4 regions of the Rhizobacter sp. P5_A1 genome follow, and region 3 is predicted to be linked to each of the others. Evidence: predicted binding sites of a transcription regulator. Region 3 holds the regulator's gene; each other region holds the start of a gene.

Region 1 (7,084 bases), on a different contig from region 3:
TCGCGCGCGGCCTGCTCGACGATGCGCTCGACGACGTAGGTCGCCTCGGGCCGCCCCGCGCCGCGATACGCATCGACCGGCGCGGTGTTCGTGAACACCGCCTTCACTTCGGCGTAGATCGCCGGCGTCTTGTACTGGCCGGCGAGCAGGGTCGCGTACAGGATCGTCGGCACGCTCGACGCGAAGGTCGACAGGTACGCGCCCATGTTCGCGATCGTCTTCACGCGCAGCGCGAGGAACATGCCCTTCGCGTCCATCGCGAGCTCGACCTTCGTGACGTGGTCGCGGCCGTGCGCGTCGGTCAGGAAGGCCTCGCTGCGATCGGCCGTCCACTTGATCGGCCGGCCGACATGCTTGCTGGCCCAGACCAGCGCGACGTCTTCCGGGTACAGGAAGATCTTCGAGCCGAAACCGCCGCCGACATCCGGCGCGATCACGCGCACCTTCGATTCGGGCAGGCCGAGCACGAACGCGCACATCAGCAGCCGCTCGACGTGCGGGTTCTGGTTCGCGACGTACAGCGTGTAGCTCTCGTCGTGCTTGGTGTAGCTCGCGTTGACCGCGCGCGGCTCCATCGCGTTCGGGATCAGCCGGTTGTTGACGATGTCGAGCGTGCTGACCTGCGCGGCAGTCTTGAACGCGGCGTCGACCGCATCCTTGTTGCCGTGGCCCCAGTCGTAGCAGACGTTGTTCGCGACCTCGTCGTGCACCGTGCCCGCATGGCCCTCGGCCTGCGTGATGTCGATCACCGCGGGCAGCTCGTCGTAGTCGACGACGATCAGCTCGGCCGCGTCCTTGGCCTGCAGCAGCGTCTCGGCGACGACCAACGCGATCTGGTCGCCGACATGGCGCACCTTGCCCTGCGCCAGCACCGGGTGCGGCGGCTCCTTCATCGGCGAGCCGTCCTTGCTGTGGATCAGCCAGCCGCACGGCAGGCCACCGACCTTGGCATCGGCGAGGTCGGCGCCGGTGAAGATGCGGATGACGCCGGGCGCGGCCTTCGCGGCATCGAGGTCGATCGACCGGATGCGCGCGTGCGCGTGCGGCGAGCGCAGGAACGCGGCGAAGGTCTGGCCGTGCATCACGACGTCGTCGGTGTACTGGCCGGCGCCGGTCAGGAAGCGCGCGTCTTCGCGGCGGCGCAGCGGCTGGCCGATCGGGCTGAGAGGAGGAACGGACATGTCGGTCATGGTGTGCTCCTCAGGCCGCGGTGGACGACGCGACCTTGGCGCCGGACTGGCAGAACTGGATCGCCTTGACGATGTTCTGGTAACCGGTGCAGCGACAGATGTTGCCGTCCAGACCCTCGCGGATCTCCGCTTCGGTCGCCTTCGGGTTGTCGGCCAGCAGCTGCACCGCCGACATCACCATGCCCGGCGTGCAGAAGCCGCATTGCAGACCGTGGCACTCGCGGAACGCCTCCTGCATCGGGTGCATTGTTCCGTTTTGGGCCAGGCCCTCGATCGTCGTGATCTGCGCGCCCTGCGCCTGCGCGGCCAGCATCGAACACGACTTCACGGCACGGCCGTTCAGGTGCACGGTGCAGGCCCCGCATTGCGCGGTGTCGCAGCCGACGTGCGTCCCGGTGAGTTGCAGGTTCTCGCGCAGCAGCTGCACCAGCAGCGTTCGCGGGTCGACGCTGACGCTGACGGCTTGGCCGTTGACGGTCAATGAAATGGGAACGCTCACGGTGAGTCTCCTGTGAAAGGGCGGGTAGGCCGGTGGGTCGCGCTCGATCGACGCTTGGGGCATTGTTCGAGCATGGCGGCTCCACGCACAGCGCGGGGTTTCCCTAGGAGCCTGGGCGGCAGAGAACGGGGCCCGCGCCGCGAAGCCCCGACACGCTCAGATGGCGCAGCTGCGAAAGCCGAAGAAGCCGTCGTCGCTGCCGGGCGCCGCGGCGTCGCGCGCGGTCGCGCTGCGCAGCCGGCCACGGGTCGCGAACGACGCGCCACGCAGCACGCGCGGCGTGTCTGCAGCAGGCGCGCCGGCGTCCGGATCCTGGCCGGGTGCGGCGGCAACGAAGCCCGGATACGGCCGCAGCGTGCCGGCCGTCCACTCGCGCACCTCGCCCCAGCGCAGCCCGCGTGTCGCGCCCTGCAGCGCCGCGGCTTCCCACTCGGCCTCGCCGGGCAGGCGCCGGCCGGCCCAGCGGCACCAGGCGTCGGCCTCGAACCAGCTGGCATGCACGACCGGCTGCGCGAGCGGCACGCGCACGAGCTTGCCGAAGCGCTGCTGCAGCACGCCATGGCGCATCTGGTCGACGAAGCGCGGCGTGCGCCGCCCCTGGGCCTGCACCCAGGCCCAGCCGGCGTCGCTCCAGTGGCGCCGGTCGTCATAGCCGCCGTCCTCGACGAACTCGCCGTACTGCGCCCAGCTCACCGGCTGCGCATCGATCTCGAACTCGGGCAGTGCGACCTCGTGCGCCCACTTCTCGCGATCGGGCACGAAGCCACCCGGCGCGCTGCCGAGCGGGCAGCGCGTCGCGGGAAACAGCAGCGGCGGGCGCACCGGCCGCGTCGCCAACGGGCCGAGCAGGGCGGTGTCGAAAGCCAGGGCCTGCGACAGCTGTGCGAAGCGCTCGACGCACGCATCCTCGCGCAGCAGCGCGAGGCGATAGAAGTACAGCGCGTCGTCGTCCCCGGCCGCGGCGTCGAGCAGTTCGAGCGTGGTCTCGAGGGTGTCGACGAGGTACTGGCGGACCGTCTGCAGATCGGGCAACGGGATGGGGCTCGCGGCCTCGAACAGCGCATCGGCCTGCGGCAGGATCGACGCCAGCTTCGGCCGGCTCGCATCGCAGCGCTCGCCGCGCTGGCGCTGCACGTTGCGGGCGATCCAGTACTCCTGGAACCAGCCGAGCCGGCCCAGTTCCCACAGCAGCGGCGCCGCGCCGCCCGGCGCAGCGGATTCGAAGGCCGCGGCCCAGCGCAGGCTGTGGTTGCGCGCGTCGATCAGCGCCAGCGACAGCAGCTCGCGGCCGGCGTGGCGCATCTGCGCCGTGTCCACGTTCGCGACTTCAACGCCCTGCACTGGCGACTCCTGCGGCAACCGCGCCGGTTGCGGACGATTGTGGCAGCGTGGCGACGCGACCCCTTCGGGCGGCCCGGCGCGAATACTGTACACAATCACAGCACCCCGGCACAATCGAAGCATGCCGCAGCGACTGATCGCCCATCTCGACATGGACGCGTTCTACGCGTCGGTCGAGCTGCTGCGCTACCCCGATCTGCGCGGCCGTGCGGTCGTGATCGGCGGTGGGCGGCGGCATCAGCCGGTCACCCGGGCCGACGGCACACGCGAGTACGCGCTGCTGCGCGAGTACACCGGCCGCGGCGTGATCACGACCAGCACCTACGAGGCGCGCGCGCTCGGCGTGTTCTCGGCGATGGGCGTGATGAAGGCCGCCAAGCTCGCGCCCGATGCGGTGCTGCTGCCGGTCGACTTCGACGAATACCGCAAGTACTCGCGCCTGTTCAAGGCGGCGGTGCGCAGCGTCGCGCCGGTCGTCGAAGACCGTGGCGTCGACGAGATCTACATCGACCTGAGCGACGCCCCCGGCGCGCAGCTCGACGCCGGCCGCGCGATCGCGCAGCGCCTGAAAGACGCGGTGTTCGAGGCCACCGGCGGCCTGACCTGCTCGATCGGCGTGACGCCGAACAAGCTGCTGTCCAAGCTCGCCTCCGAGCTCGACAAGCCGAACGGCCTGACGCTGCTCGGCCCGCAAGACATCGCGACCCGCATCTGGCCGCTGGCCGCGAAGAAGGTCAACGGCATCGGCCCGAAGGCGAGCGAGAAGCTGGCCGGCCTCGGGCTGCACACCGTCGGCGACATCGCCGCGGCCGAGCCTTCGTTCCTGATCGAGCACTTCGGCAAGAGCTTCGGCGCGTGGCTGCACGCGGCCTCGCACGGGCGCGACGAGCGGCCGGTCGTCACCTTCAGCGAACCGAAGTCGATCAGCCGCGAGACCACCTTCGAGCGCGACCTGCACGCGGTGCGCGACCGCGCCGTGCTCGGCGAGATCTTCACCGAGCTGTGCGTGCAGCTCGCCGGCGACCTGACCCGCAAGGGCTACGCCAGCCGCACGATCGGCATCAAGCTGCGCTTCGACGATTTCAGGATCGTCACGCGCGACCTGAGCCTGCCGGCGCACACGATGGACGCGCGCACGATCCGCCGCGCCGCCGGCGAATGCCTGAAACGCGTCGACCTGACACGGCGGCTGCGCCTGCTCGGCGTGCGCGCCGGCGCACTCGCGACACTGTCCGAGCTCGTCGCGCCGCTGCACACCGGCGGGGTGCTGCCGGCCAGCGTGCGCGAGCCGGCCGCCAGCTACAACCTGCCGCTGTTCGACGCCCCGCCGCCGCCCTGAGCCGCCAGCCGCGCGCATGCCGTAGAGTGCGCAGCCGGCGCGCCGCACGCGCGCGTTGCATCGTCCAGTCCGAAAATAACGAGGGAGCGCCCATGCCCGTGATCACCCACATCGAAGACCTGCGCGTGCTCGCCGAGAAGCGCGTGCCGCGCATGTTCTACGACTATGCCGATTCGGGCTCGTACACCGAGAGCACCTACCGCGCGAACCAGAGCGACTTCCAGAAGATCAAGCTGCGCCAGCGCGTCGCGGTCAACATGGAGAACCGCACGCTGCGCACGCAGATGGTCGGCATCGACACCGCGATGCCGGTCGCGATCGCGCCGACGGGTCTGACCGGCATGCAGCATGCCGATGGCGAGATCCTCGGCGCGCTCGCGGCGCAGAAGTTCGGCATCCCGTTCACGCTCTCGACGATGAGCATCTGCTCGATCGAGGACATCGCGGCGGCGACGCGCGCGCCGTTCTGGTTCCAGCTCTACGTGATGAAGGACCGCGATTTCATCGAACGCCTGATCGACCGCGCCAAGGCCGCGAACGTCAGCGCGCTGATGCTGACGCTGGACCTGCAGATCCTCGGCCAGCGCCACAAGGACCTGAAGAACGGCCTGAGCGCGCCGCCGAAACCGACGCTCGCCAACCTGCTCAACCTGATGACCAAGCCGCGCTGGTGCCTGGGCATGCTGGGCACGAAGCGGCGCAGCTTCGGCAACATCGTCGGCCACGCCAAAGGCGTCGGCGACCTGTCGTCGTTGAGCTCCTGGACGGCCGAGCAGTTCGACCCGGCACTGAGCTGGAACGATGTCGAATGGATCAAGAAGCGCTGGGGCGGCAAGCTGATCCTGAAGGGCATCATGGACGCGGAAGACGCGCACCTCGCGGTCGAGAGCGGCGCCGACGCGATGATCGTTTCCAACCACGGCGGGCGCCAGCTCGACGGCGCGCCGTCGTCGATCGAGGCCTTGCCGGCGATTGTGCAGGCGGTCGGCAAGATGATCGAGGTCTGGATGGACGGCGGCATCCGCTCGGGGCAGGACGTGCTGAAGGCCGTCGCGCTCGGTGCCCGGGGCACGCTGATCGGCCGCTCGTTCCTCTACGGCCTGGGTGCGATGGGCGAGGTCGGCGTCACGCGCGCGCTCGAGATCATCGCGAAGGAACTCGAGATCACGATGGCCTTCTGCGGCCACACCGACATCCGCACCGTCGACCGCGGGGTGCTGTTGCCGGGCACCTACCCGACCTGACCCATCTTGCAGCGCCTGTTGCCCGAATCGGTGCTTCGACGGTCCGGCCTGGCGCTGCCGCTCGCGTGGCGCATCTACGCCGCGTTCTTCCTGTACGCGTTCGGAATGGGCGGCATCTTCCCCCGGCTGCCGGAGATTCAGCGCGGGCTCGGCGTCGCGGAAGGGCCGTTCGGGCTCGCGCTGATCGGCGCCGCCTGCGGCACGATGGTGTCGCTGAGCTTCGGCGGGCGCCTGCTGGCGCGCCTCGGCCACCGGCAGGCACTGCTCGGGCTGATGGCGCTGCTGCCGGCCTGCTACGCGATCGCGTCGACTGCGGCCGACCCGTTGACCTTGTTCGCGCTGCTGTTCCCGGCCGGCCTGTGCATCGGCGCGATCGAGATCATCGTCAACCTCGAGGCCGATCGCGCCGAGCACCAGGCCGGGCGGCGCTTCATGAACCGGGCGCACGGCTTCTGGAGCATCGGCTTCTTCGCCGCCGGGCTGCTGGGCGCGCTGCTGTCGCAGCTCGGCGTTTCGCCGCAGGCGCATCTGGCGCTGGTGGTGCCGGTCGAGCTGGCCGGGATCGCGCTGCTGCTCGGCCGCTTCGACGCGGCGCCGCACCGTGGGTCCGCCGGCGCCGCGCCGGCCCATGTCGCGCGGCCGACCCGGGGCGTGCTGCTGCTGGTCGCGGTCACGCTGTCGGCGATGGTGCTCGAAGGCGCCGGCGCCGACTGGTCGGCGATCTACATGCGCGACGTGTTCGGCGCGACGCCGTTCGTGGCCGGCGGCGCGGTCGCGACCGGCGCGCTGGCCCAGGCGATCGCACGGCTGCTGGCCGATCGTTTCGTCGAGCGCCATCAGCCGGTCGCGGTCGCGCGCGTGCTGCTGGGCGTGCTCGGCGCCGGCACCTTGCTGGTGTTCATGGCGCCGGCGGGTTGGCTCGCACTGCTCGGCTTCGCATTGATGGGCATCGGCACGAGCGCGATCTTCCCGCTCGCGATGTCGGCGGCCGCGCAGCGCACCGACCGCGCGCCGGCCACCAACGTCGCCGCACTGGCGCAGATCTCGTTCGTCGCGTTCCTGCTCGGACCGCCGCTGCTCGGCCACGTCGCGCAGGCCTTCGGCATCCGCTGGGCGTTCGGCGTCGGGCTGCCGCTGGTCGCGCTGAGCCTGCTTGCCGCGTCGGCGCTGCGCGCGCGCTGACGCGCCGTCAAGCTGGGGGCTTTCCCGACGCGTCGGTGCGGACTACAGTGAAGTCAGGGGCTCGGAACGCATCGGGGGCTTCGATGACGCTGGCACAACTTCATGAACTCAAGGTCTGGCACTTCCGGCAAGGCCGCCGGCACCCGGTCGAGAAGGCGCTCTGGGACCTGGTGCTGACCATCTGGCTGCTCGGCTGGATCGGCGCGCCGACCGCGTTGCTGCTCGAGCTCTCGTGGGCCGAGCTGGCCTGCATCGGCGCGCTGTTCGTGCCCGGGCTCTACGTCGCGCT
Region 2 (7,084 bases), on a different contig from region 3:
GCTCGCCGGCGGGCAGCATGCCGGTGGCCATGCGGGTCTCGCGCGGGCGCACATCGGTGATGTGCGCGTCGACCTCCCAAAGGCCATTGCCGCGCGCATAGATCTGCACGGCGATGCTGCGGCGGTGCTTGAGCTGGCGGTCGCTGGCGGCGGTCGGCAGGGCCATCGGTGGGCGGGCGGAGTGACGGGATTCGAGATCGAGTCCGACGAGCGACGACGCCCGGCAGGCCTGCAAATCAACCGCAGAATGTAGCATGCTGCTCTGCACCATCGCTGACACGCCGAGCTCGGCGCCTGAGGGCGGCGCCTGCCGGCGCTTCAGCCGAGCGTCATGTGTCGCTCAAGCGGCGCGGCCGCCGGGCATCATCGTCGTCGGACGCCGGCGGCGCGCGCAGCGCGCGCCCGATCACCTCGGGCGAAAAACCGCGGCCGGCGAGAAAGCGCGCCTGCCTGGCGCGCTCGGCGGCGTTCGCCGGCCAGCCGTCGAACTTGCGTTCGCGCACCGCACGGGCGCGCTGCAGTTCGGTCTCGCGCAGCGCGCTGGCCGCCTCGGGCGCCAATTCGACCTGGTGCTGCTTGAGCTCCTGGCGGATGCGCAGGTTGCCGAAGCGCGCCGACCGTGCGTGCACGCGCGACTCGACGAAACGCGCCTGCGACAGGTACTGATGCGCTTCGAGCCAGTCGAGCACCGCCTCGACGCGCTCGGCGGGCGGCACCACGGTGCGCACCGAACCCATGTCAGCGTTCTCGTCGGCGACGACGGCCGCGTCTTCGGCCAGCGCGTAGGGCAACAGTTTGCGCCGCAACTCGACCCGGCTCTGCTCGCGCTGCGCCAGCCAGCGCAGCGCGCGCGCCTTCAGCGAGGGCGCCGGCCTGGCCATCTCGATGCGCTCGGTTGCGTTCGGCCGCGCCGGGTCAATTACTCCTTGACGACCTTCAGCTTTGCCGGCTTCTCGTCTGCCGGACCAGCGCCGGCCAGCAGCCGGATGCCGGCCGCGGCGCGCACCTTGTTCTCGATCTCGAATGCGAGCTCGGGGTTCTCGCGCAGGAACTCGCGCGCGTTGTCCTTGCCCTGGCCGATCTTCTCGCCGTTGTAGGCGTACCAGGAGCCGCTCTTCTCGAGCACCTTCTGCTCGACGCCCATGTCGATCACCTCGCCTTCGCGGCTGATGCCCTGGCCGTAGAGGATGTCGAACTCGGCGGTCTTGAACGGCGGCGAGACCTTGTTCTTGACGACCTTGACCTTGGTCTCGTTGCCGATGACCTCTTCGCCCTTCTTGATCGAGCCGATGCGGCGGATGTCGAGCCGCACCGAGGCGTAGAACTTCAGCGCGTTGCCGCCGGTGGTGGTTTCGGGCGAACCGAACATCACGCCGATCTTCATGCGGATCTGGTTGATGAAGATCACCATCGTGTTCGTGCGCTTGATGCTGCCGGTCAGCTTGCGCAGCGCCTGGCTCATCAGGCGCGCCTGCAGGCCGGGCAGCGAATCGCCCATTTCGCCTTCGATCTCGGCCTTCGGCGTCAGCGCGGCGACCGAGTCGACGACGACCAGGTCGACCGAGCCGGAGCGCACCAGCGCGTCGACGATCTCGAGCGCCTGCTCGCCGGTGTCGGGCTGGCTGATCAGCAGGTCTTGCAGGTTGACGCCGAGCTTCTGCGCATAGCCGATGTCGAGCGCGTGCTCGGCGTCGATGAAGGCGCAGGTGCCGCCGACGCGCTGCATCTGCGCGATGACCTGCAGGGTCAGCGTGGTCTTGCCGCTCGATTCAGGGCCGTAGATCTCGACGACGCGGCCACGCGGCAGGCCGCCGACGCCGAGCGCCATGTCGAGGCCGAGCGAGCCGGTCGAGACGACCTCGATGTCTTCGATCACCTCGCCTTCGCCGAGGCGCATGATCGTGCCCTTGCCGAACTGCTTTTCGATCTGCGACAGCGCAGCCTGCAGGGCCTTGGCCTTTTCGGTGTTGAGGGTCGTCGGGGCGGCGGGTGCCTTTGCGGTAGCGTCCAAGGGGGTTCTCCTGAAGTTGGGGGCATTATCCCAAAAGCTGGATGTTTGTACAGTGGTACCGGACGCTATTTCGAGCCCGTCCCTACAATGAAGCTCGCCGGCGACGCACCGGCCACCAGAACAGGAGACTGCGATGCGAATCCTGATCGCGGAAGACGACCAAGTGCTCGCCGATGGCCTGCTGCGCTCGCTGCGCAATGCCGGCTACTCGGTCGATCAGGTCGGCAGCGGCACCGAGGCGGATGCCGCGCTCGCGTCGCACGAGTTCGATCTGGTGATCCTCGACCTCGGCCTGCCGAAGCTGCATGGCCTGGAGGTGCTGCGCAAGCTGCGCGCACGCGGGGCGAGCGTTCCGGTGCTGATCCTGACCGCGGCCGACAGTGTCGAGCAGCGCGTCAAGGGGCTCGACCTCGGGGCCGACGACTACATGGCCAAGCCGTTTTCGCTGCAGGAACTCGAGGCGCGCGTGCGGGCGCTGACACGGCGCGGCCTGGGCACCGCCTCGACGATCATCAAGCACGGCCCGCTGAGCTTCGACGCGACCGGGCGCGTCGCCTACCTGAACGACCAGATGGTCGAGCTGTCGGCGCGCGAGCTGAGCCTGCTCGAGGTGCTGCTGCAGCGCGCCGGCCGGCTCGTCAGCAAGGACCAGCTGGTCGAACGCCTGTGCGAGTGGGGCGAAGAGGTCAGCAACAACGCGATCGAGGTCTACATCCACCGGCTGCGCAAGAAGATAGAGCAGGGCCCGGTGCGGATCGCGACGGTGCGCGGGCTCGGCTACTGCCTGGAGAAGATTCCCGCGTGAAGGTGACCTGGCGGCGGGCCGAGCGCCGGGCCGCTCCCAAGCCGGCCCGCATCCCCTCGGGGGATCGGCCGACGTACCCGTCGGCCGAGGGGCAGACATCCCGCGAGCAGCGCTCGTTGTTCGGCGAGATCCTCGACTGGATGCTCGCGCCGCTGCTGCTGCTGTGGCCGATGAGCGTGGTGCTGACCTGGCTGGTCGCGCAGGGCATCGCGAACAAGCCCTTCGATCGCGAGCTCGGCGAGATGGTGCGCGTGCTGGCGAAGGAGGTCTCGGTGCGTGCCGACGCGAGCCGCCCGCAGGCGGTGTTCAAGCTGCCGGCCGCGGCCGCGGAGATCCTGCGCACCGACGAGGCCGACGACATCTTCTACCAGGTGCTCGGCCTGCGCGGCGAGTACCTGAGCGGCGACAGTGCACTGCCGGTTCCCGGCGACGAAGACCGCGCGCCGCCCGGCGAATTGCGCTTTCGCGACGAGACGCTCGGTGGCGAGACGGTGCGCGTCGCGTACATGTGGGTGAGCGTGCAGCGCGTGCCCGGCACGACCAGCGGCACGAGCGACGCACCGCTGGTGCAAGTCGCCGAGACGCTGGGCAAGCGCTCGCGGCTGGCAACCGAGATCATCAAGGGCGTGATCCTGCCGCAGTTCGTGATCCTGCCGCTGGCGGTGCTGCTGGTGTGGCTCGCGCTGGCGCGCGGCATCGCGCCACTGAACGAACTGCAGCAGCGCATCCGCCGGCGCGACAGCAGCGACCTGAGCCCGATCGACGAGCGCCAGGCGCCCGAGGAGGTCTCGCCGCTGGTGCGCGCGATCAACGACCTGCTGGCGCGCCTCGACCAGTCGCTGCGCGCGCAGAAGCACTTTCTCGCCGATGCCGCGCACCAGCTGAAGACGCCGCTGGCGGGGCTGCGCACCCAGGCCGAACTCGCGCAGCGCCAGATCGATGCGGGCCAGCACGACCCGCAGGCGCTGAAGAAATCGCTGCAGCAGATCGCGCGCTCGAGCCAGAGCGCGGCGCACATGGTGAACCAGCTGCTGGCGATGGCGCGCGCCGAGAACCAGCAACAGGTCGCGCAGCGCCAGGTCGTGAACCTGGCGCGTCTCGCGACCGAGACGGTGCGCGATTTCGTCCCGCGGGCGCTCGAGAAGCGCATCGACCTCGGCTACGAAGGCCCCAGTGAAGCGGCCGCGGCGCGCCACCCGCAGGGCCCGCTGGTGCTGGGCCACGCGTTGCTGCTGCGCGAGCTGATCCGCAACCTGGTCGACAACGCGCTGCAGTACACGCCGGCCGGCGGGACCGTCACGGTGCGCGTGATCGACGACCCTTTCGGCCAGGTCGTGGTGCTGCAGGTCGAGGATTCCGGGCCGGGTATCGCGCTGGCCGAGCGCGAGCTCGTGTTCCAGCCCTTCTACCGCTCGCTCGGCACCGAGGTCGACGGCTCCGGGTTGGGCCTCGCGATCGTGCGCGAGATCGCCGTGCAGCACGGCGCCGAGATCGACATCGCCGACGCCTCGACGCGCAGCCCGCCCGGCACGCTGATCACGGTGCGCTTGCCGGCGAGCGCCGCGGCCGAGCCCGAGGCGCCGGCCGTCGTCAGCTCTGGATCAGGCGCCGGCTCTTCGAGATCGACATCAGGATCCCCAGCCCCAGACCCAGCGTGACCATCGCGGTGCCGCCGTAGCTGATGAACGGCAGCGGCACGCCGACGACGGGCAGGATGCCGCTGACCATCCCCATGTTGACGAACGCATAGGTGAACCAGCTCAGCGTGATCGCCCCGGCGAGCAGCCGCGTGAACACGGTCGGCGCCTCGGCCGCGATCATCAGGCCGCGAAAGATCAGGAACACGAAGCCGAGCACCAGCGCGCCGCAGCCGATCAGCCCGAACTCCTCGGAGTAGGCCGCGAAGATGAAGTCGGTCGTGCGCTCGGGGATGAACTCGAGGTGCGTCTGCGTGCCCTTCATGAAGCCCTTGCCGTCGACGCCGCCCGAACCGATCGCGATCATTCCCTGGATGATGTGGAAGCCCTTGCCGAGCGGGTCGGTGGTCGGGTCCAGCAGCGTGCAGACGCGGTTCTTCTGGTAGTCGCGCAGCAGCGGCCATTTGACCTCGGGCTGGCAGATGTGGTCTTCCGAGACGACGATCGCGGTGATCGCGACCGCGCCGACGACGAGGATCGGGATGATCAGCTTCCACGACAGCCCGGCGAAGAAGATCACGTACAGCCCGGCCGACAGCACCAGGATCGCGGTACCCAGGTCGGGCTGCTTGACGATCAGCCCGACCGGCATCAGCAGCAGCAGCAGCGCGATCACGAAATCGGGCACGCGCAGTTGGCCCTCGCGGCGCTGGAACCACCACGCGAGCATCAGCGGCATCGCGATCTTCAGGATCTCGCTCGGCTGGATCACGACGCCGACATTCAACCAGCGCGTCGCGCCCTTCTTCGTGACGCCCATCACCGCGACCGCGATCAGCAGCCCGACGCCGAGCGTGTACAGCGGCACCGCGAACTTCAGCAGCGTCTGCGGCGAAACCTGCGCGACGACAAAGATCACCCCGAGCGCAAGCAGCATGTTGCGGCCGTGGTCGGCGAAGCGCGTGCCGGCGTCGAAGCCAGCCGAATACATCGTCACCAGTCCCGCGCCGGCGAGCAGCAGCACCGCGAGCAGCAGCGGGCCATCGAAGCCGCTGAAGATCGGCTTGATGCGCTGCCACGGCGAGGGTCGGTCGAAAACGGCGCTCATGGCTTTCTCGCCGCGATCCGCTGGGTCATCGACGCTGCCGCCGCCGCCGCCACCGCCGACGCGGCCGATGCGGTCGGTGCTGCCGGGGCGACCGACGCGCCCGAACCGCCCGGTGCGCCCGGCAGCACCAGCGCGGCAGCCGCGCCGTCGACCGTGGTGCCCGGCAACGGCACCGACGCGGCCGGGCGCGGCGCACCGATCGGCGCGGTCGACTGGCCCAGCCGCGTCGCTGCGATGTCGGCCTCGCTCGGATACTGGCCGGTCAGCACATAGTCGATCGCGCGGCGCGCGATCGGCGCCGCGGCGCCGGCGCCGAAGCCTGCGTTCTCGACCACCAGCGCGATCGCGATCTGCGGCGCATCGACCGGCGCGAACGCGGTGTACAGCGCGTTGTCGCGGTGTCGCTCGTCGACGTTGCGCGCGTTGTACTTCTCGCCCTGCTTGATGCCGATCACCTGCGCGGTGCCTGTCTTGCCACCCGACTGGTACGGCGCACCGACGAACGAGCCGCGCGACGTGCCCTCTTGCGTCACGCCGTACATCGCATGGCGGATGAACGCCACGTGCTCGGGCTTCCAGGCGAGCGGCGGCAGCGCCTCGCCGACCTTGCGTGCCTGCGCGCGTGTCTCGAAGTTCTCGACCACCTTGACGAGGTGCGGCTTGAAGCGCTGGCCGGCTGCCGCGAGCGTCGCGGTGGCCTGCGCCATCTGCAGCATCGTGAAGGTGTTCTGGCCCTGGCCGATGCCGAGCGAGATCGTCTCGCCGGCATACCACTTCTGCAGCTCCTTCTTCTTGTAGGCGTTGCGCTTCCACTCGGTCGACGGCAGCACGCCGCGCAACTCGCCCTGCATGTCGATGCCGGTGAGCTGGCCCAGGCCGAGCGGCGCCATGAAGTCGTGGATCGCGTCGACGCCGAGGTCGGCCGCGAGCATGTAGTAGTAGGTGTCGCACGACTGCACGATCGACTTGTACATGTCGACCGAACCGTGCCCGCCTTCCTTGTCGTCGCGGAAGGTGTGGCCGCCGAAATTGAAGTAGCCGGGGTCGTAGATCGTCTGTTGCGGTGTGCGCTTGCCCAGCGTCAGCGCGGCCAGCGCCATGAACGGCTTGTAGGTCGAGCCAGGCGAGTAGGTGCCGCGCAGCGCGCGGTTCAGCAGCGGCTTGTCGGGCGACTCGTTCAGCGCCTTCCAGTTGTCCTGGTCGATGCCGTCGACGAACAGGTTCGGGTCGAAGTTGGGCTTGCTGACGAACGCGAGGATCTCGCCGCTGCGCGGGTCGATCGCGACGAGCGCGCCGCGCCGGTCGCCGAACAGGTCCTCGACCAGCGCCTGCAGCCGGATGTCGATCGACATCACGAGCGCGTTGCCGGGCGTCGCGGGCTTGCTGTCCAGCCGGCGCACCGGGTGGCCGCTGGCGCTGGTCTCCATCTCCTCGAAGCCGGTCGCGCCGTGCAGCTCGGCCTCGTAGCTCTGCTCGACGCCGAGCTTGCCGATGTATTGCGTGCCGCGGTAGTTGGCCTCGTC
Region 3 (7,084 bases):
GCAGCGGCGCGCCGAAGGCCATCGTCGCCGCGGCGATCGCGATCAGCTGGCCGGCCAGCGCGACCGAGACGTTCAGCGAGCGCGCCATGTCGTTCAGCGTGCCGGCCGCCGACATCACGCCGCAGCCGATCACGAAATTGCCGAACATCAGGGCCCAGCGGATGCCGCCGCGCAGCGGCGCTGCCTCGGTCATCTGAGCACTCGCAAGGCCTCGGGATTCAGGATGTTCGTCGGCGTGCCGTTGATGAAATTCACGACGTTCTCGAACGCGGCCTGGAAGTACAGCTCGTAGCTGTCCTGCTCGACGTAACCGATGTGCGGCGTGCAGACCGCGTTCTCGAGCCGCAGCAGCGGGTGGCCCTGCAGGATGGGTTCGCTCTCGAACACGTCGACCGCGGCCATGCCCGGCCGGCCGCGGTTCAGCGCCGAGACCAGCGCGCCTTCCTCGATCAGCTCGGCACGCGAGGTGTTGACGAGCAGCGCGGTCGGCTTCATGCGCGACAGCGCGTCGAGCTTGACGACGCCGCGCGTGCTGTCGTGCAGCCGCAGGTGCAGCGTGATCACGTCGCAGGTCTCGAAGAACGCTTCGCAGCTCGCTGCCGCGGCGTGGCCGTCGGCCTCGGCCCGTGCCCGCGCCGACTCGCTGCCCCAGACCGTGATGTGCATGCCGAAGGCCTTGCCGTAGCCGGCGACCATCTGGCCGATCTTGCCGTAGCCCCAGATGCCCAGCGTGCGGCCGCGCAGGACCATGCCGAGGCCGAAGTTCGCCGGCATCGACGCTGCCTTCAACCCCGACTGCTGCCATGCACCGTGCTTCAGGTTGCCGATGTACTGCGGCAGCCGCCGCATCGAGGCCATGATCAGTGCCCAGGTCAGCTCGGCCGGCGCGACCGGCGAGCCGACACCCTCGGCGACCGCGATGCCCATGCGCGTGCAGGTCTCGACATCGATGTGCGGGCCGGCCTTGCCGGTCTGCGAGATCAGCTTGAGCTTCGGCAGCTTCTCGAGCAGCTGCTTCGGGAACTGCGTGCGCTCGCGGATCAGCACCAGCACATCGGCATCGCGCAGGCGCACCGACAGCTGGCCGATGCCCTTGACGGTGTTGGTGAAGACCTTCGCGTTCAGTGCCTCCATCACGCTGGCGCACTTGAGTTTGCGCACGGCGTCCTGGTAGTCGTCGAGGATGATGATGTTCACGGGGATCGGGGTCGCTCGCTGTTGCCCGGCGGGTGCCTGGCGATTGCCCGCAGGCTCGACCTTCATTGTGCACGCCGAAGCGCGAGCCTGTAGCATGCCGGCTCGCATACCCAATGACCCGGAGACAAGAACCATGTCGATCACCATGCACTCGGCCAGCGCGCCGATCTTCATCACGATGCTCAAGAACCTGAGCGTCTGGCTCGACAAGGCCGAGGCGCACGCGCAGGCGAAGAAGTTCGAACCGAGCGTCTACCTCGGCACGCGTCTCGCACCCGACATGCTGGCGTTCACGACCCAGGTCCAGATCGCCTGCGACACCGCAAAATTCGCGATCGCGCGGCTCGGCGGCGTGGACGCGCCGAAGTTCGACGACGCCGAGGCGAGCCTGGCCGACCTGCGCGAGCGCGTGAGCGCGACGATCGAGTACATCAACTCGGTGCCGGCCGCGAAGGTCGACGGCAGCGAAGACAAGGAGATCACGATCCCGCGCCGCACCGGCCCGATCACGATGAAGGGCGAGGCCTACCTGAAGCACTACGCGCTGCCGAACTTCTTTTTCCACGTGACGACCGCGTACGCGCTGCTGCGCCACAACGGCGTCGATCTCGGCAAGATGGATTACCTGGGCGCGCCCAGGTCCTGATCAGACCTGGCCGAACAGCGCCTTGCGCTGCGGCGTGTAGTGCCACCAGGGCGCGGCCGGCGCGCCGCGCATGAAATCGACCGCGGCCATGAAGGTGTCGAGCACGCAGGGATCGTGGCGCTGGTCGGTTGCGGCGCAGAGCTTCTGGTAGAGCACGAACGCATCCTTGCCGCGCAGGTCGGAAGGGCGCTCGATGCCGATCAGGCGCAGGTCGGCGGCCAGCGACGGGCCGATGTTCGGCAGCTGCTCGAGGGCAGTGCATTCGGCGGCGTTGGCGGCCTTGGGTGACTTGATTGCGGCCATGGTTGTCGCCGTCACATCATCATGTTGTTGCGGATCAGGCCGACGGCCAGGCCCTCGAGTTCGAACTGCAGTTCGCCGGCGTCGGCGCCGCTGGTGGGCACGACGATGGTCTGGAAGTCGGGGTTCTCGGGAATCAGCTCGATGCTGTTGCGGGTGCGCCGAAAGCGCTTCACGGTGACCTCGTCACCGAGCCGCGCGACGACGATCTGCCCGTTCTTCGCGTCTTTGGTGCGCTGCACCGCGAGCAGGTCGCCGTCGATGATGCCGGCGTCGCGCATGCTCATGCCGCGCACTTTCAGCAGGTAGTCGGGCCGGCGCGGGAACATGCTGGCCTCCATCAGGTAGGTCTGGTCGATGTGCTCCTGCGCCAGGATCGGGCTGCCGGCCGCGACCCGGCCGATCAGCGGCAGGGTCAGCTGCGCGAGGCTCGGCAGCGGCAGGCTGAACTGCTTGCCGCGCTGCAGGTTCAGCTGGCGCAGCGTCTCGGAGCGCAGCCGGATGCCGCGCGAGGTGCCGCCGACCAGCTCGATCACGCCCTTGCGTGCGAGCGCCTGCAGGTGCTCTTCGGCGGCGTTCGCCGACTTGAAGCCGAGCTCGCTGGCGATCTCGGCGCGCGTGGGCGGGGCGCCGGTGCGCTCGATCGCGCTTTGCACCAGATCGAGAATCTGCTGTTGCCGGTCGGTGAGCTTGGGCGGTTCGTACACGGGATTTCCTTGATGATGGCGGCTTGGGTAGCGCTGTGCCTTCGCACCGCACCCGCCTCACTGGAAATTCATCCAGCACCTGTATTTTCATCCAGCTTCCAGAAAAATGCAAAACCATGTATCGAAGGTCGTCGTGCTCGGCACCGGCGGGACGATCGCGGGCGCCTCGGCGGATCCCTCCGACAACGTCGGCTATGTGGCCGCGCAACGCGCGGTCGCCGACCTCGTTCGCGGCGTGCCGGCGCTCGCCGGCGTCGCACTCGAGGTCGAGCAGGTCGCGCAACTCGACAGCAAGGACATGGACCACGCGACCTGGCGCGCGCTCGCGCTGCGCTGCGCGCTGCACCTGGCCCGGCCCGAGGTGGCCGGCCTCGTCGTCACCCACGGCACCGACACGCTCGAAGAGACCGCGTGGTTCCTGCAGCGCGTGCTGGCGCCGGCCAAGCCGGTCGTGCTAACGGCGGCGATGCGGCCGGCCACCGCGCTGCAGTCCGACGGCCCGCAGAACCTGCTCGACGCGGTCGTCGTCGCACGCATCGCGGGCGCGCGCGGCGTCGTCGCGTTGCTGGGTGGACAACTGTTCGGCGCGCGCGACGTGCGCAAGGTGCATCCGTACCGGATTGACGCGTTCAGCGCCGGCGACGCCGGCGTGATCGGCATCGTCGAGGAGGGCCGGTTGCGCCTGTTCCGCGCGTGGCCGGACAGCGGCGCCGCGATCGGCGTCGAGGCCTTGCCCGATGCCGATCGGTGGCCCTTCGTCGCGATCGTGACCAGCCATGCCGGCGCGAACGCCGCGGTCGTGCGGGCGCTGTGCGCGGCAGGCGTCCGGGGTCTTGTCGTGGCCGCGACCGGCAACGGCAGCGTGCACCATGAACTCGAGACGGCGCTGCTCGAAGCCCAGCGCGACGGCGGCGTGCAGGTGCTTCGCAGCACCCGCTGCGGCAACGGTCGCCTGCTGGACGCCGGCGACACCGCGCTCGCGTCGGCCGACGACCTCACGCCCGCGAAGGCGCGGGTCGAGTTGCTGTTGCGCCTGGTGACGGGCGCGGTTTAGGGTCGACGCGGCGTGGCGTCGTCGGAATCGAACGGCTGCGTGTCGGCGAAGCCGTGCGCAGTGGTCTGGGGCGCTTCGAACACCAGCCCCGCCGCGATCTCCGGCGCTAGCTTGACGCTCAGCCGCGCCGCGGCCGGCGGCGCGCTGGCAGCCTTCGCGGAGGCCGCCGTCGTCGAGGCCATGCGCCAGGTCGACAGATCCTTCTGCAGCTGCGCGACCTGCTGACGGGCCTGCTTGACCTGCTCCTGCAGCGCATCGCGGTCGCTCTGCAGCTTGCCGAGGCGGTGCTCGAGCCGGCGTCGCTGGCGGCCGTAGCGCCAGCGGCAGACCCCGGTCGCCACGGCCGCGCCGAGCGCCGCCAGCACCAGCCAGGAGGTTGTGAAGTCTTGCATGGTCTTCGGCCTATCGGCCGTCCGCGGCGAGACTTGAGCCCCACGGGCTAGGGCTTTCACTACTTCCGGCATCAAGTTGTGCCGCCTCGCGGCCGATATCCCCCGAGTGCCCCGGCACGGCGGACGAGATGCCGCCGTGCCGGGCCCGAGTCGCCGCTGTTCGGCGATCCTGCTCGAAAGGGAACCTGATGGAGGCCTTGCCCGTCCGCGTCGCGTTGTTCGCGGCCGCCTTGTTGCTCTGTCTCTATTTGCCGCACGTGGCGCTGGACATGGTCCGGCGCACGCGCGCGCATCGTCATGCCAGTCCGTGGGGCTGGCTGCTCGGCGGCGCCGCATCGTGGGGCACCAGCCTGTCGGCCGCGCTGTTGCTGACGCTGCTGGCGCGCCACGGCGAGCTCGACCTGTCGCACGACGGCGCCTTGCTGCTCGCGTCCTGGCTGGTGAGCATGGGCACGGCCTTCGGGCTCTATGCGTCCGCCGCGGTCACGCTCGCCGGCTGGCGCGGCTGGCTGCGCATCAGCGCCGGGGTCGCGCTGGGAACGAGCGCTTCGTTCGGCCTGCTGCTGGTCTCGCTGCAGCCGGTGAACCCGTGGGCGGCGCTGTGGGCGCAGTCCTGGCTGCTCTCGGCGATCACGGCCGGCACCAGCGGCCTGCTGGTGGCCTACATCCTCGCGAGCGAAGGCCTGCTGCAGCTGCCCGCGCGCTTCGTGCAGACGGCCTCGGCCGGCGCCGGGCTGGCAATCGCGGGCTTGCTGTGGCTCTCGATCGGCGACGAGGTGTCGTCCGGCGCGCCCGACAACATCATCGGCCTGCCGACCGCGCATGCGGCCTTGCTCGCCGGCGTCGCCACCGTGCTGTCGCTCGCGGTGACGCGCTTCATGTCACGCGTCCAGCGCCACCTGGTCGATCGCACCGACGGGCTCGAGCGCTCGCTGCGCCAGGCCAACTCCGACTTGCAGAAGATCGCGTACCACGACGCGCTCACCGGCCTGCCGAATCGGCTCGTGTTCGAAGACAAGCTGCTCGCCGCGGTCGGCCGGGCCGATCAGGCGAAGGCGCGCCTGGCCGTGCTGTTCATCGACCTCGACGGCTTCAAGCCGATCAACGACTCGTTCGGCCACAGCAGCGGTGACGCGGTGCTGCGCCAGGTGGGCGATCGGCTGCGGCGCCTGTCGCGCTCGGCCGACACGATGGCGCGCGTCGGCGGTGACGAGTTCCTGATGCTGCTCGAAGGCGATGCCGACGAGCAGAGCGCCGCGCAGGTCGCCGCGCGCATGCTCGCCACGCTCAGCGAGCCGTACTCGATCGGCAGCCGCGAGGTCGCGGTGTCGTGTTCGATCGGCATCGTGTTCTACCCGGATGGCGGCGCGCAGCCGAAGCTGATCGCGCGCGCCGACGCGGCGATGTACGCCGCCAAGCGCTCCGGCGGCGCCTGCTACTGCTTCTTCGAGCCGAGCATGGAGGCCGATGCGCACGAGCAGCTCGACCTGCAGCGCGACCTGCGCCTGGCGCTGGAGAAGAACGAGCTCGAGCTGTTCTACCAGCCCAAGGTCGACGCCCACAGCGGCAAGGTCACCGCCGCCGAGGCGCTGCTGCGCTGGAAGCACCCGACCAAGGGCATGGTCGGCCCGGCCACGTTCATTCCCGTGGCCGAGCGTTTTGGCCTGATCGGCACGCTCGGCAACTGGGTCATCGAAGATGCCTGCCGCCAGTCGCGCGCGTGGCGCGACAAGGGGCTGCGCATGCGCGTGGCGATCAACCTGTCGGCGTTCCAGATGCGCCAGGACGATCTGGTCGAGCGCATCACGACCGCGCTGGCGCGGCATCGCATCGACCCGTCGCTGCTGACCTGCGAGATCACCGAGTCGGTCGCGATGGAGGACACGCGCGCGACCCAGACCACGTTCAAGCGCCTCGGCGACGCCGGCGTGCACTTGTCGATCGACGACTTCGGCACCGGCTATTCGAGCCTGAGCTACCTGCGCAAGCTGCCGGCCGAGGAACTGAAGATCGACCGCAGCTTCGTGATGGACATCGAGACCAGCGCCGACGCGCGCGCCGTCGTCGATGCGGTGATCCACCTCGCGCATGCGCTCGGCCTGAAGGTCGTCGCCGAGGGCGTCGAGACGGAACGCCAGCGCGACGTGCTGATCCAGCTCGGCTGCGACGAACTGCAGGGCTACCTGTTCGCCAAGCCGATGTCGGCGCGCGCGCTGCTGCTGTGGGCCAGCGACGATCGCGAGCGCGAGGCCGCCTTCAAGCCCTCGTTGTTCGGCGAGACGCGGCCGGTGACGGCCGGCGACGTGCTGGCCCAGCGCCACGCCGTCACGTCGACGGTGCCGAGGGCGACGCGCCACGGCGGGCCGGCGAGCGGCGGCGCATTCGCCGATACCTTGCCGGGCGAACGGCTCGATCCGTGGGCCGTCACGGCGGTGCTCGACCCGGGCAGTTCAGACGGTCGTTGAGAAGAAGCCGATGCGATCGGCGACGTGGCCGGACCAGACGTCGTGCTTCTGGCGATCCTGCGCCAGCAGGATCTGCATGCGCGACGCCAGCACCGGCACCACGCTGAGCCCGGCGGTGTGATCGGCCTTGAGCTTGACGATTCGCGACGGCTTGTCGACTGCGACGATCAGCCGCGTGCCGTCGAGCATCAGCGGCACCAGGCGGAACTTGGCAGCGATGCCCTGCGGCAGTTTCGCGATCGCCTTCGGATCGATCGGAAAGCGCGTCAGGTCGACCAGCGGATAGCCCATCTTGTGGGCCAGCGCGGTCTGCAGGCTGCCGC
Region 4 (7,084 bases), on a different contig from region 3:
GAGCACGCCGACGATGCCGCCCTGTGCCCAGGCGGTCGCGGCCTCGGTCAGGTCGCGCTTGGCCAGCACGACCACGCGCCGATGCTCGGCCAGGTGCAGGGCCGTGCACAGGCCGGCCAGGCCGGCACCGACGATGACGATCGGGAGCGCGCTGTCGGCCATGGTCTACGCCGGCACGTCGAGTTCGAGGTTGTCGATCAGCCGGGTCGTGCCGAGCCTGGCGGCCGCGACCGCAACCAGTGCGTCGCCTGGCAGCGGTTCGCCGAGATCGACGCGCCGCCGGATCGCGACGTAATCCGGTTTCCAACCGCGCGCTTCGAGCGCGCGCAGCGCGGCGCCCTCGAGCGCCGACCAATCGCGACGCCCGCGCCGCACGTCGTCGGCGATGGCCTTCAGCAGGCGCGACAAGGTCACCGCTTCGGAGCGCTGTTCTGCATCGAGGTAGCCGTTGCGCGAGGACAGCGCCAGACCGTCCTCGGCGCGCGTCGTCTCGCCGGCGACGATCTCGATCGGCAGGGCCAATTGCCGCACCATCCGGCGGATCACCATCAGCTGCTGGTAGTCCTTCTTGCCGAACACCGCGAAGCGGGGCTGCACGCAGTTGAAGAGCTTCAGCACGACCGTGCACACGCCGGTGAAGAAGCCCGGGCGGAAGTGGCCCTCGAGAATGTCGGCCAGCGCCGGCGGCGGCTGTACCGTGTAGGCCTGCGGCTCGGGATAGAGCTCGGCCTCGTTGGGCGCGAACACGAAGTTGCAGCCCGCGCCGCGCAGCAGCTCGCAGTCACGCTCCAAGGTTCGCGGGTAGGTGTCGAAGTCCTCGTGCGGCGCGAACTGCAGCCGGTTCACGAAGATGCTCGCGACGACCGGGCCGCCGGCGGCCTTGGCGCGCTCGATCAGCGACAGATGACCGGCATGCAGGTTGCCCATCGTGGGCACGAAGGCGGCGCCGGTGCTGCCCGCGAGGGCCTGGCGCAGCTCGGCGATGGTGTGGATGACGCGCATGCGGGATTGGCTAGAAGGTGTGGATGGACTCGACCGGAAAGCTGCCGTTCTTGACCGCAGCGACGTAGCGACGGATTGCCGACTCGACGCCGGAATCCGCGGCGTCGTGGTCGCGCATGAAGTTGCGCACGAAACGCGGCAGCTTGCCGTGCGTGATGCCAAGCATGTCGTTCAGCACCAGCACCTGGCCGCTGCAGGCCGCGCCGGCGCCGATTCCGATCACGGGGATGCGCAGCGCGGCCGTCAGTTCGCCGGCGAGCGCGCTCGGCATCAGCTCGAGCACCAGCATCGCGGCCCCGGCCTCGGCGAGGTCGCGCGCGTGGCGCCGCAAGGTTTGCGCGTCCTGCTCGTCGCGCCCCTGCACGCGGTAGCCGCCGAGTGCATGCACCGATTGCGGCGTGAGCCCCAGGTGCGCGCACACCGGGACGCCGCGCTCCACCAGGAAGCGCACCGTCTCGGTGGTCCAGCCACCGCCCTCGAGCTTGACCATGTGCGCGCCGCTTTGCATCAGCCGCGCCGCGCTGCGCAGCGCTTGTTCAGCGGATGCGTGATAGCTGCCGAACGGCAGGTCGGAGACGATCCACGCATGGGTGTTGCCTCGCGCGACGCACTGCGTGTGATACGCCATCTCGTCGAGCGACACCGGCACCGTGCTGTCGTGGCCCTGCAGGACCATGCCGAGCGAATCGCCGACCAGCAGCACGTCGACGCCCGCGGCGTCGAGCAGGCGCGCGAAGCTGGCGTCGTAGCAGGTCAGCATCGCGATCTTCTCGCCGGCCGCGTGCATCGCGCGCAGGCGATGCAGTGTCATCGGCTTGCGCGCCTCGCTCATGACATCGCCCGCAGCCCGAGCCGATCGAACAGCGCCCGGTCGCGCGCGGCCTGCGGGTTCGACGTGGTCAGCAGGCGGTCGCCGTAGAAGATCGAATTCGCGCCGGCGGCGAAGCACAGCGCCTGCAGCGCATCGTCCATCTGCTCGCGCCCTGCGGAGAGCCGCACCATCGTCTTCGGCATCGTGATGCGCGCCACGGCGATCGTGCGCACGAACTCGAACGGGTCGAGCGGCGCGGTGCCCGCCAGCGGCGTGCCCTCGACCTGCACGAGGTTGTTGATCGGGACCGACTCGGGATATGGATCGAGGTTGGCCAACTGCGCGATCAGACCGGCGCGCTGTGCCCTGCTCTCGCCCATGCCGACGATGCCGCCGCTGCACACCTTGATGCCGGCCCGACGCACGTGGGCCAGCGTGTCGAGCCGGTCCTGATAGGTGCGCGTGCTGATGATCGATCCGTAGAACTCGGGCGCGCTGTCGAGGTTGTGGTTGTAGTAGTCCAGGCCGGCGTCATCGAGGGCCTGCGCCTGCGCGGCGTCGAGCATGCCCAGCGTCATGCAGGTCTCGAGCCCGAGTGCCTTGACCTCGCGCACCATCTCGCTGACGCGTTCGATGTCGCGCGGCTTCGGGCTGCGCCAGGCAGCACCCATGCAGAAGCGCGTCGCGGCCTGCGCCGCATCGACCACCTCCTGCAGCGGCATCAGCTTGCCGGCCTCGACGCCGGTCTCGAAGTGCGCCGACTGCGGGCAGTAGCCGCAGTCCTCCGGGCAGCCGCCGGTCTTGATCGACAGCAGCGTGGAGAGTTGCACTTCGCTGGCATCGAAGTGCTCGCGGTGCACCTGCTGCGCGCGGAACAGCAGGTCCATGAACGGCAGATCGAAGAGGGCTTCGATGTGGTCGAGACGCCAGCGGGTTTCGACGCCGCTCGGCTGGCGCGAGGCCGTGGCTCGCACGGCGGACAGGGGAATCGTGGCGATCGTGGTCATGCTGGCTCGCACGCAAGAGGTAGAGGAGCGCGCAGGCACTGCCCGCTCGGGTCGCCAGCGCTTCGCTGTCCACTGAGGCGCCGACTGCCGGGTGACGGATGTCGGGCCTTCAGTCGCGACACGGAGAGGCGCTTGGTGGCGTCGAATCGGGTCGTCCAGAAGAGAAGTGGCGGGATTATGCTGCAGAGCAGCAACCGCGCTGAATGTCCGGAATTGGCCGGGGGCGTGAGCTCGCGGACCGAATTCGAAGGCCCGCGTTGGCCCTGGCGCCTACGACGCGCGAGTTGGGTCTCTTCAGTGCCGAACCAGCGGCATGAACGCACGCTTTGCCCGAGCGCGCCGGCCAGCGCATCGCACCAGCGCAGCCGCGCGCGCTACGCTTGCGCCGGGTCGAGCGGTGGACCGCCTCTCGCCCGAAGAGACACCAATGGAGACACCGTGCACCGTCGACAAATCCTCAAAGCCGCCACCGCCGCCGCCGGCCTCTGGGCCGCCTCGGCGGCAGCGCAAAAGCTCGAGCCGCTGCCTGAACTGCGGATCGTGATCCCTGCCAACCCCGGCGGTGGCTGGGACCAGACCGGCCGGGCGCTGGGAACGGCGTTGCAGACGACCAAGCTCGTCGAACGCATCCAGTACGAGAACATCGGCGGCAAGGCCGGCACGATCGGGCTGACCCAGTTCGTCGATCGCTATTCGAACGCGCCGAACACGCTGCTGGTGGGCGGAATGGTCATGCTGGGCGGAATCGCGTTGCAGCGCCCCGCCACCGACCTGACGCGCGTCGCGGCGGTGGCCGAGCTGACCAGCGACTACATGGTCGTCGCAGTGCCTGCAGCGTCGCCGCTCAAGTCGATCAAGGACCTGGCGGCCCGGCTCGCCTCGCCGGAGTTCAAGGCCACGGTGGTCGGCGGCTCGGCCGGTGGGGTCGACCACATGCTGCTGGGGATGATGCTGCGCGCCACCCGCGGCCTGCCCGACAATTTCAGCTACCTTGCGACGAGCAGCGGCAGCGATGCGGTGCGCGCCCTCCTCGAAGGCAAGGCCCAGCTGGGCATCTCGGGCTACAGCGAGTTCCGCGGCGCGATAGAGAGCGGCACGGTCCGCGCCCTCGCGATCAGTTCCAGGCGCGGCCGGTTCGGGCTGCCGTCGCTGCGCGAAGGCGGGGTCGATACCGAGCTGGCCAACTGGCGTGGCGTGTTCGCGCCCGCGGGCCTCACCGCCACTCAGACTGCGGCGTTGACCACCTTGGTGGAGCGCGTTGCCAAATCGCCGGAATGGGCCGAGCTGGTGCGACGCAACGACTGGCAGGCCACCTACAGGGCCGGTGCCGACTTCCGCAGTTTTATCGAGAACGAGCAGACCATGGCCCGGGTCGTCGTGCACATGCTCAAACTCAAGGCGTAGCTTCACGCGGCGCCAGTGCCGGCGGTCCAACGCGCGGGCTGGTCTGCCCTGCTGCGGTCAGGTGCTTGGCGCCATCCTTGACGTCGTCCCTTGGTCGAGCCCATACTGTACGAATACACAGTATCGAGCCGCCATGTCGATCCAATACCGCCAGAACTATCGCCCGCGTCCCGCGCCGCGCCTTCCCTTGTGGGCACAACGTGTGTGGGGCTGGCTCTGAGCCCCGGCAACGTTCGTCAGGGTCCGAGACCCTGCGCAAGCTGGCTCGCGCCCGGATCGTTGAGGACCGTCGCTTCCTCGAGCCAGTCGTTTGCCAGCGTTCGCGAGCACCGGTACCTGCGACGAAACCTGTGATGCGTCGATGATCAGTCGCGACAGACTTCCCGACGGCGCCGCGGTCGGCTCCGACCGCATCAGGGAGCGCGCGCCGCGCAAGAGCATGGCTTCGGCCGGCTTCGGCTCCCCCGGCGAGGACGTGACGGTCCGACGCATCGACCTGAACGACGCGCTCATTCGCCATCCCCAATCGACCTTCGTGATGCGCGCGGCCGGCGAGGCGATGGCCGACGCCGGCATCTCGGCCGGCGATGTCATGTTGGTCGACCGTGCCCTCAAGCCCGAGCATGGTCACATCGTGATCGCCGTCGTCGAAGGCGAACTGACCTGCCGCCGCCTTCACACGCAACACGGTCGCATCAAGCTCGAGGCCGTCAGCCCCGGCCATCCGGACATCGTCCCCGATGATGGCGCGCCACTCGAGATCTGGGGCGTCGTGACGACGGTCATCAGGTCGCTTCTCGGCTGACGGGGCGGCGCATGCTGGCGTTGGTCGACGCGAACAACATGTACGTGAGCTGCGAACGCGTGTTCGCGCCTCGCCTCGTGGGCCTGCCGGTCGTCGTGCTCTCGTCGAACGACGGTGCCTGCATCGCGCGGTCGAACGAAGCCAAGGCACTCGGCGTCGAGATGGCCCAACCCTGGTTCCAGGTGAAGCACCTGGTGCGCACCGCGGGGCTCGTCGCGGTCTCGGCGAACTTCGAGCTCTACAGCGACATGAGCGCCCGCATGATGGCGGTGGCCGGCCGCTTCGCGCCCCGCCAGCAGGTCTACTCGATCGACGAATGCTTTCTCGACTTCGATGGCGTGCGCGGCGATCTGGTCGCCATCGGCAAGACGCTGCGGGCCGCGGTTCTGCGCGAGGTCGGGCTGCCCGCCTCCGTCGGATTCGGCTCGACCAAGACCCTGGCCAAGCTCGCCAACCACGTGGGCAAGACGGCCGACCGCAAGCCGGGTTCGTACCCGACCGGCCTCGCGCAGGTCTGCGACTTCGGGATGCTGAGTCCGACCGGACTCAACGCCGTCTTCGGTGCCACCGACGTGGGCAGCATCTGGGGCGTCGGGAGGCGCATCGGCGCGAAGCTTCGCGAGCAAGGCGTGACGACCGTACTCGACTTCGTGCGATCGGATGCCGCGGTCATCCGCAAGCGGTTCAGCGTCGTGCTCGAAAAGACGCTGCTCGAGTTGCGCGGTACCTCGTGCCTGGAGATGTCCGACGTCGCCGATGCACCAACCGCCAGGCAGCAGATCCTCGTCTCGCGTTCATTCGGCCAGGCCATCACGAACCCGGCCGGCATTGTCGAGGCGGTCAGCGAATTCGCATCGCGCGCCGCGGAGAAGCTCCGGCACCAGGACAGCGCCGCCGGCGCCGTCGGCGTATTCTTCACGACGAGCCCGTTCCGTCCGAACGACCGTCAGCACGGCGTGAACGTCACGGTGCCGCTGATCCGGCCGACGGCCGACACTCGGTTGCTCGTCGAGACGGCGGTCCGGGCGGCGCGTCTGGAGTTCCGCCCGGGTTTCAGCTACGCGAAGGCGGGCGTCATCCTCGTGAATCTGCAGCCGGCATCCCAGCACCAGGGCGAGCTCGACCTGTTCTCGAGCGACGAGGCGCTCGCGCCCCCGACGAAGGACCGCTCGGCACTGATGGATGCGATGGACGTGCTGAACCGCCGGTACGGCCGTGACTCGGTGCGGGTCGGGAGTGCGACGCTTGCCAGCCATGACACCGACGTTCGCAGCTGGGCCACGCGGCAGGAGCGCAGGTCACCTCGCTTCACGACCCGGTGGGACGAGATGCCCGTGGTGAAGGCGTGACGGACGACCGCCCGCGGCGCGGGCCATCAATGCGCCAGGTCGATCAGCCCCTCGCGGCGAAGTCGCTCGAGCTTCCGCTTCGAGGCCGTGCGCGGCCGGCGCGCCGCATGCGGCCGAGCGACGAACCCCATTGCGTCGAGAGCCGCAAGCATCAGCGCGAACGTGTCAGTGCGGTGCAGTACGGCAGATCAGGGACCTGGCGCCGGATTGTTCGGCAACGAGGGGAGTGCCCTCAGGTATTCGTAGATCGCTGTCAGGTCCTGGTCGGTCTTCTTGCCGATCACGGGCCAGGGCATGACCTGCAGGATCTCTCCAGGCGGATCGTTCGGGTTGTGCCCGGTCCTCAGGGTCGAAATGAACTGAGCCAATGTCAGGCCGGCAGGCTTCCCGCTCGCGTCAGGCGTCAAGTTGGCCGACGTGAAGGGGCCAAATTGCCTGCCTCCGGTCAGGTACTGCTGGAAGTTCACCATCTCCGGGAAGCCCTTGAACGGATCCCCATTTGCCAGATAAGACGGATGCGTGTGGCAGTCATTGCAGCCCGAGGTGTTGACGATGTAGCTGCCGATCCCGACAAGCGCTCGGTTTTTGCCCTCGAGGCTCAGGAACACCCCCGACGGCACGACCTGGTATCCACGCTTGACCTGGGACTCGCTCTGCCCGTCGTCGTCGCTGGCGCGCGCCGGGACGGCGAGCGTTGCGGCGACAA

What was found. Region 3 encodes LexA, which represses DNA repair genes until DNA is damaged. Its sites were predicted from a motif close to ACTGTATNNNNATACAGT; they were not measured.
Region 1: the regulator LexA is predicted to act here: its motif matches at 3,115-3,132, upstream of dinB (DNA polymerase IV).
Region 2: the regulator LexA is predicted to act here: its motif matches at 2,048-2,065, upstream of recA (recombinase RecA).
Region 4: the regulator LexA is predicted to act here: its motif matches at 4,329-4,346, upstream of AC1DTW_RS22285 (LexA family protein).

What each region holds. Positions count from the first base shown of each region.
Region 1 is NZ_JBFUKR010000016.1:68,827-75,910, reverse strand. Features, by position in the region: gene AC1DTW_RS17870 (xanthine dehydrogenase family protein molybdopterin-binding subunit) at 1-1,190, opposite strand, end outside; gene AC1DTW_RS17865 ((2Fe-2S)-binding protein) at 1,201-1,689, opposite strand; gene AC1DTW_RS17860 (SUMF1/EgtB/PvdO family nonheme iron enzyme) at 1,846-3,030, opposite strand; gene dinB (DNA polymerase IV) at 3,152-4,369, shown strand; gene AC1DTW_RS17850 (alpha-hydroxy acid oxidase) at 4,462-5,613, shown strand; gene AC1DTW_RS17845 (MFS transporter) at 5,620-6,795, shown strand; gene AC1DTW_RS17840 (hypothetical protein) at 6,879-7,084, shown strand, end outside.
Region 2 is NZ_JBFUKR010000030.1:5,068-12,151, forward strand. Features, by position in the region: gene AC1DTW_RS23640 (DUF2889 domain-containing protein) at 1-166, opposite strand, end outside; gene AC1DTW_RS23645 (RecX family transcriptional regulator) at 330-881, opposite strand; gene recA (recombinase RecA) at 920-2,011, opposite strand; gene AC1DTW_RS23655 (response regulator) at 2,145-2,816, shown strand; gene AC1DTW_RS23660 (sensor histidine kinase) at 2,957-4,474, shown strand; gene rodA (rod shape-determining protein RodA) at 4,407-5,561, opposite strand; gene mrdA (penicillin-binding protein 2) at 5,558-7,084, opposite strand, start outside.
Region 3 is NZ_JBFUKR010000010.1:155,851-162,934, reverse strand. Features, by position in the region: gene AC1DTW_RS13715 (MFS transporter) at 1-193, opposite strand, end outside; gene AC1DTW_RS13710 (D-2-hydroxyacid dehydrogenase family protein) at 190-1,197, opposite strand; gene AC1DTW_RS13705 (DUF1993 domain-containing protein) at 1,331-1,843, shown strand; gene AC1DTW_RS13700 (helix-hairpin-helix domain-containing protein) at 1,844-2,146, opposite strand; gene lexA (transcriptional repressor LexA) at 2,158-2,850, opposite strand; gene AC1DTW_RS13690 (asparaginase) at 2,957-3,904, shown strand; gene AC1DTW_RS13685 (hypothetical protein) at 3,901-4,296, opposite strand; gene AC1DTW_RS13680 (putative bifunctional diguanylate cyclase/phosphodiesterase) at 4,485-6,761, shown strand; gene AC1DTW_RS13675 (cyclic di-GMP-binding domain-containing protein, MshE-related) at 6,747-7,084, opposite strand, start outside.
Region 4 is NZ_JBFUKR010000025.1:54,374-61,457, forward strand. Features, by position in the region: gene nadB (L-aspartate oxidase) at 1-162, opposite strand, end outside; gene panC (pantoate--beta-alanine ligase) at 166-1,002, opposite strand; gene panB (3-methyl-2-oxobutanoate hydroxymethyltransferase) at 1,013-1,834, opposite strand; gene bioB (biotin synthase BioB) at 1,831-2,820, opposite strand; gene AC1DTW_RS22280 (Bug family tripartite tricarboxylate transporter substrate binding protein) at 3,259-4,224, shown strand; gene AC1DTW_RS22285 (LexA family protein) at 4,586-5,029, shown strand; gene AC1DTW_RS22290 (Y-family DNA polymerase) at 5,041-6,378, shown strand; gene AC1DTW_RS22295 (hypothetical protein) at 6,567-7,084, opposite strand, start outside.